2 regions of the Kineococcus gypseus genome follow, and region 1 is predicted to be linked to the other one. Evidence: predicted binding sites of a transcription regulator. Region 1 holds the regulator's gene; the other holds the start of a gene.
What was found. The regulator HrcA, encoded in region 1, represses chaperone genes, less so after heat shock. The targets are predictions, from matches to a motif close to GNTNGCACTCGGNNNNNCCGAGTGCNANC.

Region 1 (4,870 bases):
TGCACGCCGGGCCCCTGCCCGACCCGGGCACCGACCCCGTGGCGCGCGCGCTGCGCGACGCCCTCGCCGCGCGCGCCGACGCCGTCCAGCCCGCCGACCGCCTCCAGGAGATCCGCATGAGCACCACCGCCCGCCGCCGCTCGAGCCGCGCCTGGGCCGCGGCGACCGCGGCCGCCGCCGTCGTCGTCGTGGGCGGGGGCACCGCCCTCGCCCTGACCCGCGGCGAGGACGCCTCGGTGCGCACCGTCGCCTCGCGCACCTCCGCGCCCACCGCCGAGGACCCGGCCACCACGCCGCCGCCGGAGCCGGCCACCGAGGCGCCCGTGCCCGCGGAGCCGCCGCAGGAGCCCGCCGCCACGTCGACCCCGGCGGCGCCGGGCACCGGCGCCCCGGCCCCGTCGACCACCGCCCCGGCCCCCGCCACCGGCCCCGCCCTGCCCTCCGGGGCGCGCAGCGTGCCGGTGTACTGGCTGGACGGCGCGAGCGGCAGCACGTGGCTCTTCCGCGAGTACGTCGAGGCCGCCGGCGAGGGCGACGACGCCGACCGCGCCCTGGCCGCGGTGCTCGGCGGGGACCCGGCCGACCCCGACTACGCCACCGCGTGGGCGGCGGCCGGGCCCTCCGGCGTCAGCCGCGCCGGCGACCGCCTCGTCGTGGACCTGCCCGCCGGCGCCGCGCCGGGCTCCCTGGAGGCCCCGCAGGCGGCCGCCGCCGTGCAGCAGCTCGTCCACACCGTCACCGCCGCGGCCTCGGAGGACCTGCCCGTGGAGATCCGCGTCGACGGCCGCGCCGAGCCGGTGCTGTTCGGGCACGCGGTGCCCGAGACGGTCTCGCGCGCCCCGCAGGCGGAGGTCCAGGCGCCGGCGTGGATCACCTCGACGGACACCTCCACGCCCGGGCAGGTCGTCGTCGAGGGCGTCGGCTCCGGCTTCGAGGGCACCCTGCTCTACGTCGTCACCGACGCCACCGGCGCGGAGGTGGCGCGCGGGCCGGTGCAGGCCGGCGCCAACGGGGCGTTCGCGGAGTTCTCCGTGACGATCCCGCTGCCCGCGGGCGAGCACGTCGTGGAGGTCCTGCGCCCGGACGAGTCCGGCGGCGAGGCCGGCACCACGCCCCCGGGCGACACCAAGGCCGTCACCGTGCGCTGAGGCCCCGCGGGGCCGACCGGAGCGGTGCGGTGAGGACCCTCGGGGGGTCCTCACCGCACCACCGCGCTCGGGCGGCGGGCGCCGTCGGGCGGCGGTGGGCGGCGGTGGGCGGCGGTGGGCTCAGCGGCCGCCGAAGCGCCCGCGCAGCTTGGAGAAGACGCCCTGGTGGGCCGGTGCGAGCCGGCCGGCCGGGCGCACCTCCCCGCGCAGCTCGGCCAGGCGGCGCAGCAGCTCCTCCTGCTCGTCGTCGAGGTCGCGCGGGGTGCTCACCTCCAGGGTGACCTGCAGGTCCCCGCGGCCGGCCGAGCGCAGGTGCTCCACGCCCTTCTGCTTGAGGGTGACGACCTCGCCGGCCTGCGCGCCGGGGCGCACCTCGACCTCCTCGGTGCCGTCGAGGGTCTCCAGCGGGATCGAGGCGCCCAGCGCGGCGGCCGTCATGGGCACCTCCAGGGTGCACAGCAGGTCGTCCCCGCGGCGGGTGAAGACCGGGTGCGGGCGCTCGTGCACCTCGACGTAGAGGTCGCCGGGCGGGCCGCCGGCCGGGCCCACCTCGCCCTGCGAGGCGAGCTGGATGCGGGTGCCGGTCTCCACGCCCGCGGGCACGCGGATGGTCAGCGGGCGGCGCGCGCGCACGCGCCCCTCGCCGGAGCACTCCTGGCACGGCGAGGGCAGCACGGTGCCGAAGCCGTGGCACGTCGGGCACGGGGAGGTCGTCATGACCTGCCCGAGCAGCGAGCGCACCACGCGCTGGACCGAGCCCTGGCCGTGGCAGATGTCGCAGGTGGCCGGCTCGGTGCCCGGCTGGCAGCAGGTGCCCTTGCAGGTCGGGCACAGCACGGCGGTGTCCACCTGGATCTGCCGCTCGCCGCCGAAGGCGGCCTCGGCGAGGTCGACGTCGACGCGGATCAGGGCGTCCTGGCCGCGCTGGGTGCGGCTGACCGGCCCGCGCCCGCCGCCGGCGCCGCCCTGGCCGAAGAAGGCGTCCATGATGTCGGAGAAGCCGAAGCCCTGGCCGAAGCCGGCGGCCCCGCCCTGGGCGCCGCCGCGGTCGTACTGCGCGCGCTTGTCGGGGTTGGAGAGCGTCTCGTACGCCTGCGAGACCTCCTTGAAGCGGTCGCCGGCGTCGGGGTCGGAGGTGACGTCCGGGTGGAGCTTGCGCGCCAGCTTGCGGTAGGCGCGCTTGATGTCCTCCGCGGAGGCGTCCCTGCTGACGCCGAGGACGTCGTAGTAGTCGCTCACGAGGTGCTCAGGTCTCCCGTCGGTCGGGTCGTGGGTGGGTCGCGGCGACCGGGTCGGTCACTGGGACAGGATGCGCGAGACGTAGCGGGAGACCGCCCGCACCGCCGCCATCGTCGTGGGGTAGTCCATGCGGGTCGGGCCCAGCACGCCCAGGCGCGCCAGCACCTCCCCCTCGCCGTAGCCGCTGGTCACCACGGACGTCTCGGGCAGGCCGAGGTGGAGGTTCTCCGCGCCGATGCGCACGGTCAGCGCGCCGCGGTCGCCGGTGCCCTCCTCGGTCATCTCCTGCACCAGCCGCAGCAGCACCACGTGCTCCTCCAGCGCCTCCAGCACGCTGCCCAGGCTGGCGGACAGGTCGGCGCCGGAGCGCACGAGGTTCGCCGTGCCGGCGATGACCACGCGCTCCTCCAGCCCGGCGCTCAGGCAGTCGCCCAGCGCGGCGACCACCTCGGCGGTGACGGCCATCTCCCCGGGGGTGCTGGACTGCACCACGGCGGTGAGCTCCTCGCGCGCCTGCTTCAGGCGCTTGCCGGCCACGGCGGCGTTGACGCGGTCGCGCAGCGCGGCCAGCGTGCCGGGCAGGGCCTGCGCGTCGGTGGCCGAGCGCACGTCCACCACGCGCTGCTCGACGCGGCCGGTGTCGGTGATGAGCACCAGCAGGGCGCTGCGCCCGCCCACCGGCACCAGCTCCACGTGCCGCACCGCCGCCCGCGAGAGCGAGGGGTACTGCACGACGGCGGCCTGGCGGGTGATCTGCGCCAGCAGCCGCACCGTGCGGTCGACCACGTCGTCGATGTCGACGGCGCCGTCGAGGAAGGCCTGGATGGCGCGGCGCTCGGCCGGGGACATGGGCTTGAGGCTGGCGAGGCGGTCGACGAAGAGGCGGTAGCCCTTGTCGGTGGGGATGCGCCCGGCGCTGGTGTGGGGCTGGGCGATGTAGCCCTCCTCCTCCAGCACCGCCATGTCGTTGCGGATCGTCGCGGGCGAGACGCCCAGCCGGTGGCGCTCGACGAGGGCCTTGGACCCCACCGGCTCGTGGGTGGCCACGTAGTCCTCGACGATGGCGCGCAGCACGGCGAGCCTGCGGTCGTCGCTCACACCCCACCTCCACTCGGTGCACGGCCGGCGGCCGCCCGCTGGCACTCCGGACGACCGAGTGCCAAGTCTAGGCCAGCGCGCCTCCGCCGCGCCGCCCCCGGCGCTGGTTAGCGTGCGGCGGGTGAGCAGGGACGAGCGCCGCGCCGACCGCTACGGCAGCGACGTGCTGTCCTCCGACCCGCACCCGCGCCGGCCGGCGCACCGCGAGGAGCGCGCCGAGCGCGGCCTGGTCGTGGAGGACGTCGAGACCGGCTGGGTCGGCGCGGTGGTGCGCGTGGAGAAGAGCGGCGGCGTGCACGTCGTCGTGCTGGAGGACGCGCGCGGGCGCACCCGCACCTTCCCGCTGGGGCCGGGCTTCTGGGTGGACGGGCAGCCGGTGCGGCTGGTGGCGCCGAGGGGCCCCGCGGCGCCCGCCGCGCCCACCCGCACCGCCAGCGGCTCGCTCGCGGTGGCCGGCGCCGCCGCCCGCACCGCGCGCGCCTCGCGCATCCTCGTCGAGGGCCGCCACGACGCGGAGCTGGTGGAGCGGGTCTGGGGCGACGACCTGCGCGTGGAGGGCGTGGTGGTGGAGGTGCTCGACGGCGTGGACGACCTCGACGCCGCGGTGCGCTCCTTCGGCCCGCGCCCGGGGCGGCGCATCGGGGTGCTGGTGGACCACCTGGTGCCCGGCTCGAAGGAGTCGCGCACCGTCGCCTCCGTCGGCGCGAGCCCGCACGTGCTCGTCGTGGGCCACCCCTTCGTCGACGTGTGGCAGTCGGTGCGCCCGCAGCGCCTGGGCTGGGAGCGCTGGCCGGTGATCCCGCGCGGCACGTCGTGGAAGCACGGGGTGCTCGCCGAGCTGGGCTGGGCGCACGCCACGCAGGCCGACGTCGCGTACGGCTGGAAGCGGATCCTGGGCACCGTGCGCAGCTACGCCGACCTCGAGCCGGCGCTGCTGGCCCGCGTGGAGGAGCTGGTGGACTTCGTCACCGCCGACGCGGCCGACCGCTGAGGCGCCCGCCTCCCCCGCCGGTCGCACCCGGGACCCTCCCGCGGGAGGACGACACCCGCCCGCGCGCGCGGCAGGATCGTGCCCAGCAGCCGCACCGACGCCCGGAGGACACCGTGAGCGACCCGCACCAGCAGCCCAGGCCGGACTTCACGAAGGCCCCGCACGAGCAGCCCGGGGACCCGTACGCCCACGGCGGGCAGGACGGCTGGGGGCAGCAGCCCCACCCGGAGCAGCAGCCGTACCCGTACCAGCCGTACCAGGAGCAGCCGTACCCGCAGGAGCAGCACCAGCAGCAGTACGCGCCGTACCCGCAGCACCAGCAGCCCTCGGCGATGTCCGTGCAGGACGAGCGCACCTGGGCGGTGCTGTCCCACGTCAGCTCCCTGCTGGTGTG
Region 2 (4,870 bases), on a different contig from region 1:
TGCGGTCGCCCGAGCCGTGGGTGGCGGTGGACACCGCGCCGGCGACGCTGATGTGCGGCAGCGACGCCATGGTGCGCAGCGCCCAGCCGGCCGCGTGCAGCCGCCGGGCGAGCGCGCCGTAGCTGGTGCCGGCGCTCACCCGGGCCACGGCGCGGGCGGCGTCGACGTCCACCTCGAGGGGCAGGTCGGCCACGCTCACGAGGTCGCCCGGGGAGTCGGCCACGTCGTTGAAGCAGTGCCGCGTGCCCAGGGCGCGCAGCCGCGTCGAGGTGGCGACGAGCTCCTGCAGCTGCTCCACGCTGCGCGGGCGGTGCAGCCGCGCGGCGCGGTAGCGCAGGTTCCGCGCCCAGTTCAGGCCGGGGTCGAGGGTGCCGCTGGACGTCGTCGTCGGGGTGCTCACCCGCGCACGGTAATCGATGCAAACACGATCCCGCAGCACTCCCCCGGATCCCGCGCCCGGCCCGGGACGCCGCCGGGGCGGCCCTCCTGGTGGAGGACCGCCCCGGTGGGTGGTGCAGGTGGTGCGGGTGGAGCAGCGGGACTCAGAAGTCCATGCCGCCCATGCCGCCGTCGCCGCCGCCGGCGGCCGGAGCGGCCTTCTCCGGCTTGTCGGCGATGACGGCCTCGGTGGTCAGGAACAGGCCCGCGATGGACGCGGCGTTCTGCAGCGCCGAGCGCGTCACCTTGACCGGGTCGTTGATGCCCGCCTCGAGCAGGTCCACGTACTCGCCGGTCGCGGCGTTCAGGCCGTGGCCGGTGGGCAGGTTGCGGACCTTCTCCGCCACGACGCCGCCCTCGAGGCCGGCGTTGACGGCGATCTGCTTCAGCGGGGCCTCGACGGCGACCTTGACGATGTTCGCGCCCGTGGCCTCGTCACCGCTCAGCTCGAGCTTCTCGAAGGCGATGGTGCCGGCCTGGATGAGGGCCACGCCACCACCGGCGACGATGCCCTCCTCGACGGCGGCCTTGGCGTTGCGCACCGCGTCCTCGATGCGGTGCTTGCGCTCCTTGAGCTCGACCTCGGTGGCCGCGCCCGCCTTGATCACGGCCACGCCGCCGGCGAGCTTGGCCAGGCGCTCCTGCAGCTTCTCGCGGTCGTAGTCGGAGTCGCTGCGCTCGATCTCGGAGCGGATCTGCGCCACGCGGCCGGCGATCGCGTCGGCGTCGCCGGCGCCCTCGACGATGGTGGTCTCGTCCTTGGTGACGACGACCTTGCGGGCGCGGCCCAGCAGGTCGAGGTCGGCGGTGTCGAGCTTGAGCCCGACCTCCTCGGAGATGACCTGGCCACCGGTGAGGATGGCGATGTCGCCGAGCATGGCCTTGCGGCGGTCGCCGAAGCCGGGGGCCTTGACGGCCACGGACTTGAAGGTGCCGCGGATCTTGTTGACGACCAGGGTCGCCAGGGCCTCGCCCTCGACGTCCTCGGCCACGATCACCAGCGGCTTGCCGGACTGCATGACCTTCTCCAGCAGCGGGAGCAGGTCCTTCACCGTGGAGATCTTAGAGTTGAGGATGAGGACGTACGGGTCCTCGAGCTCGGTCTCCTGACGCTCGGCGTCGGTGACGAAGTAGGGCGAGATGTAGCCCTTATCGAAGCGCATGCCCTCGGTGAGCTCGAGCTCGAGGCCGAAGGTGTTGCTCTCCTCGACGGTGATGACGCCTTCCTTGCCCACCTTGTCGAGGGCCTCGGCGATCAGCTCGCCGATGGAGGCGTCACCGGCGGAGATGCCGGCGGTCGCGGCGATCTGCTCCTTGGTGGTGACCTCCTTGGCGGCGCCGAGCAGCTGCTCGGTCACGGCCTCGACGGCCTTCTCGATGCCGCGCTTGAGGCCCATCGGGTTCGCACCCGCGGCCACGTTGCGCAGGCCCTCGCGCACCAGCGCCTGGGCCAGGACGGTCGCGGTCGTCGTGCCGTCGCCGGCGACGTCGTCCGTCTTCTTCGCGACCTCCTTGACGAGCTCGGCCCCGATCTTCTCGTACGGGTCCTCGAGCTCGATCTCCTTGGCGATGCTCACACCGTCGTTGGTGATGGTGGGGGCGCCCCACTTCTTCTCCAGGACGACGTTGCGGCCCTTGGGGCCGAGCGTCACCTTGACGGCGTCGGCGAGCTGGTTCATCCCGCGCTCGAGACCGCGACGGGCCTCTTCGTCGAAGGCGATGATCTTGCTCATGCCTGGTGTTCCTCCCAGAAGGCGGGCGGTGGTCGGCCGGAGCGGTGCCCGCGACGGACGACCGGCGGCGGCGGGGTCACGTCCCCCGCACCACCGGCCTCACCGGTCCGGCCCGGAGCTTTCGCTCCCGGGTCGAGGTGCTGCTGTGCTGTCACTCTCGACTCGAGAGTGCCAACGCCAATGTTGGCACTCACCCACCCCGAGTGCAAACCCCCCGGGTCCCCCGTCCCACCCGCCGCACCGGCGGCCGCCCCGCGCCCCGGAGGGGCGGGCGCCGGCGCGGGCGGCTCACAGGCCGCGCACGCTCTCGGCCTGCGGGCCCTTCTGCCCCTGCCCGACCTCGAACTCGACGCGCTGCCCCTCCTCGAGGGAGCGGTAGCCGTCCGCGACGATGGCCGAGTAGTGGACGAACACGTCCGCCCCGCCGTCGTCGACGGTGATGAAGCCGTACCCCTTCTCGGCGTTGAACCACTTCACGGTGCCCTGAGCCATTGCCTTCTCCTGTGGTGCAGCGAGCGGGACGCCCCCGGCATCGCCCGGGGACGGGTCTCACGCTGCCCGCGGCGGTGAGGCCGTGGGCGACCCCGGCGCGGCGCTCCCGAGGGGGGCGTGCCCGTCGAGCTGATCGACCGCTGCTCAGGCTAGTGCGGCGAGGGGCCCGCGGGGCAGGGTTCTCCCAGGCCGACGCACGGGACGCGCGGGGGCACCGGGGCGGCACCGCACCGGCACCGCAGTGGCGGGCGCCGGCGGGCGCAGCGGCGTGCGCACCTCCTCAGGGGACGCCGGGCAGCCCCTCCAGCAGCGGCCCGAGCAGCCGGCGCACCGCCAGCACGAGCGCGGCGAGGGCGGCGGCGGCGAGCAGCGCCCACACCAGCACGAGCAGCAGCACGCCGGCCGGGCCGCGGCGGGTGCGGTGCGCACCCCGGCGCGCGGCGAGCTGGCGCGGGCGCGCCGCCCGGCCGCTCAGGGCTGCACGCCCAGGCGGCGCGCGGAGCGGGCGCGCTGCCGGCTGGAGCGCATGCGTCGCAGCCGCTTGACGAGCACCGGGTCGTGCGCGAGCGCCTCGGGGGTGTCGATGAGGGCGTTGAGCACCTGGTAGTAGCGCGTGGGCGAGAGGTCGAACAGCTCGCGCACCGCCTGGTCCTTGGCGCCGGCGTAGCGCCACCAGCGCCGCTCGAAGGCGAGGACCTCGGCGTCGCGCGGGCTCAGCGCGGCGACCCGCCCGCCCTGCGCCTCGCCGCCGTCGGCGACCTCCGCGCGCACCGCGGCGCCGTCCTGCGCCTGCGGCCCGCCTGCGACCCGTCCCTCTCCCAGCACGCCACCCACTGTAGGAGGCGCCCCCGACACCGGCCCGTCGCGGCGCGCGGGCGCGCCCGCCCGGCGCTAGCGTCGCCGCGTGCCCGACGACGCGTCCCCCGCACCGCCGCCCGAGCCCGCCCAGCAGGCGCTGCCGCTGGGGCCCGCGGGCACCGGCGACGACCCGGCCGGGCTGGGGCTGGACGACCTCGAGGAGGGCTGGGCGCGCGCCCTGGCGCCCGTGCGCGGGCAGCTGTCGCAGGTCTCGGCGCGGCTGGCCGCCGAGCCGGGCCCGTGGCTGCCGCGCCCGGACCTGGTGCTGCGCGCCTTCCGCCAGCCCTTCGACGAGGTGCGCGTGCTGCTGGTGGGGCAGGACCCCTACCCCACGCCCGGTCACCCGATCGGGCTGGCCTTCGCCGTGGAGCCGCACGTGCGCCCGCTGCCGCGCAGCCTGGTCAACGTCTACCGCGAGCTGCGCGAGGACACCGGCGTGGTCCCGCCCGCCCACGGCGACCTGACGGCGTGGACGCGCTCGGGGGTGCTGCTGCTCAACAGGGCGCTGACCGTGCGCGCCGGCGACGCCGGCTCGCACCGCCGCCTGGGCTGGCAGGCGGTCACCGACGCGGCCGTGCGCGCCCTGGCCGCGCGCGGCGGGCCGCTCGTGGCGCTGCTGTGGGGCCGCGACGCGCAGTCGGTGCAGCCGCTGCTGGAGGGGGTGCCCACCGTCACCGGGGTGCACCCCAGCCCGCTGTCCGCCTCGCGGGGCTTCTTCGGCTCGCGCCCCTTCAGCCGCGTCGACGCCCTGCTGCGCGAGGCCGGCGGCGAGGGCGTCGACTGGCACCTGGACCCCGGGCCCCGCTGACGGCCGGGCCGGGCGGGCACGGCACGATGCTGCCGTGAGCGCACCGGGCACCGCCACCAGCACGCCGTTCGGCCGCACCCGCCGCGGGGAGCCCGTGGAGTGCTGGGAGCTGCGCCTGCCCTCCGGGGCGAGCGCGCAGGTGCTCACGTTCGGCGCCGTGCTGCACCGCCTGCGGGTGCCGGACGCCGCCGGTGCGCTCGGCGACGTCGTCGTGGCGCTGCCCGACGTCGCCGCCCGCGAGCGCGCCGAGGGCTACCCCGGGGCGGTCGTCGGGCGGGTGGCCAACCGCATCGCCGGCGGGCGCTTCAGCGTCGACGGCGTGGAGCACCGGGTGCCGCTCAACGACGGGCCCAACGCCCTGCACGGCGGCGAGGAGGGCTTCGACCGGCGCGTCTGGCGGGCCGAGGAGGTTCCCGGCGCCGAGGGGCCGGCGGTGCGCCTGACGCTGCGCAGCCTCGACGGCGACATGGGCTTCCCCGGGGAGCTGACCGCGCAGGTCACGTACACGCTCGCCGAGGACGGCGACGGGGTGCGCCTGCGC

Region 2: the regulator HrcA is predicted to act here: its motif matches at 2,354-2,382, upstream of groL (chaperonin GroEL).

Annotation. Positions count from the first base shown of each region.
Region 1 covers NZ_JBJLRD010000023.1:17,422-22,291, reverse strand. Annotated here, with positions in the region: gene ACRYMN_RS10715 (Gmad2 immunoglobulin-like domain-containing protein) at 1-1,148, shown strand, start outside; gene dnaJ (molecular chaperone DnaJ) at 1,269-2,387, opposite strand; gene hrcA (heat-inducible transcriptional repressor HrcA) at 2,445-3,485, opposite strand; gene ACRYMN_RS10700 (DUF3097 family protein) at 3,598-4,476, shown strand; gene ACRYMN_RS10695 (DUF4870 domain-containing protein) at 4,590-4,870, shown strand, end outside.
Region 2 covers NZ_JBJLRD010000002.1:32,638-37,507, reverse strand. Annotated here, with positions in the region: gene ACRYMN_RS00835 (D-arabinono-1,4-lactone oxidase) at 1-400, opposite strand, end outside; gene groL (chaperonin GroEL) at 543-2,171, opposite strand; gene ACRYMN_RS00825 (cold-shock protein) at 2,460-2,663, opposite strand; gene ACRYMN_RS00820 (DUF3263 domain-containing protein) at 3,135-3,434, opposite strand; gene ACRYMN_RS00815 (uracil-DNA glycosylase) at 3,661-4,329, shown strand; gene ACRYMN_RS00810 (aldose epimerase family protein) at 4,364-4,870, shown strand, end outside.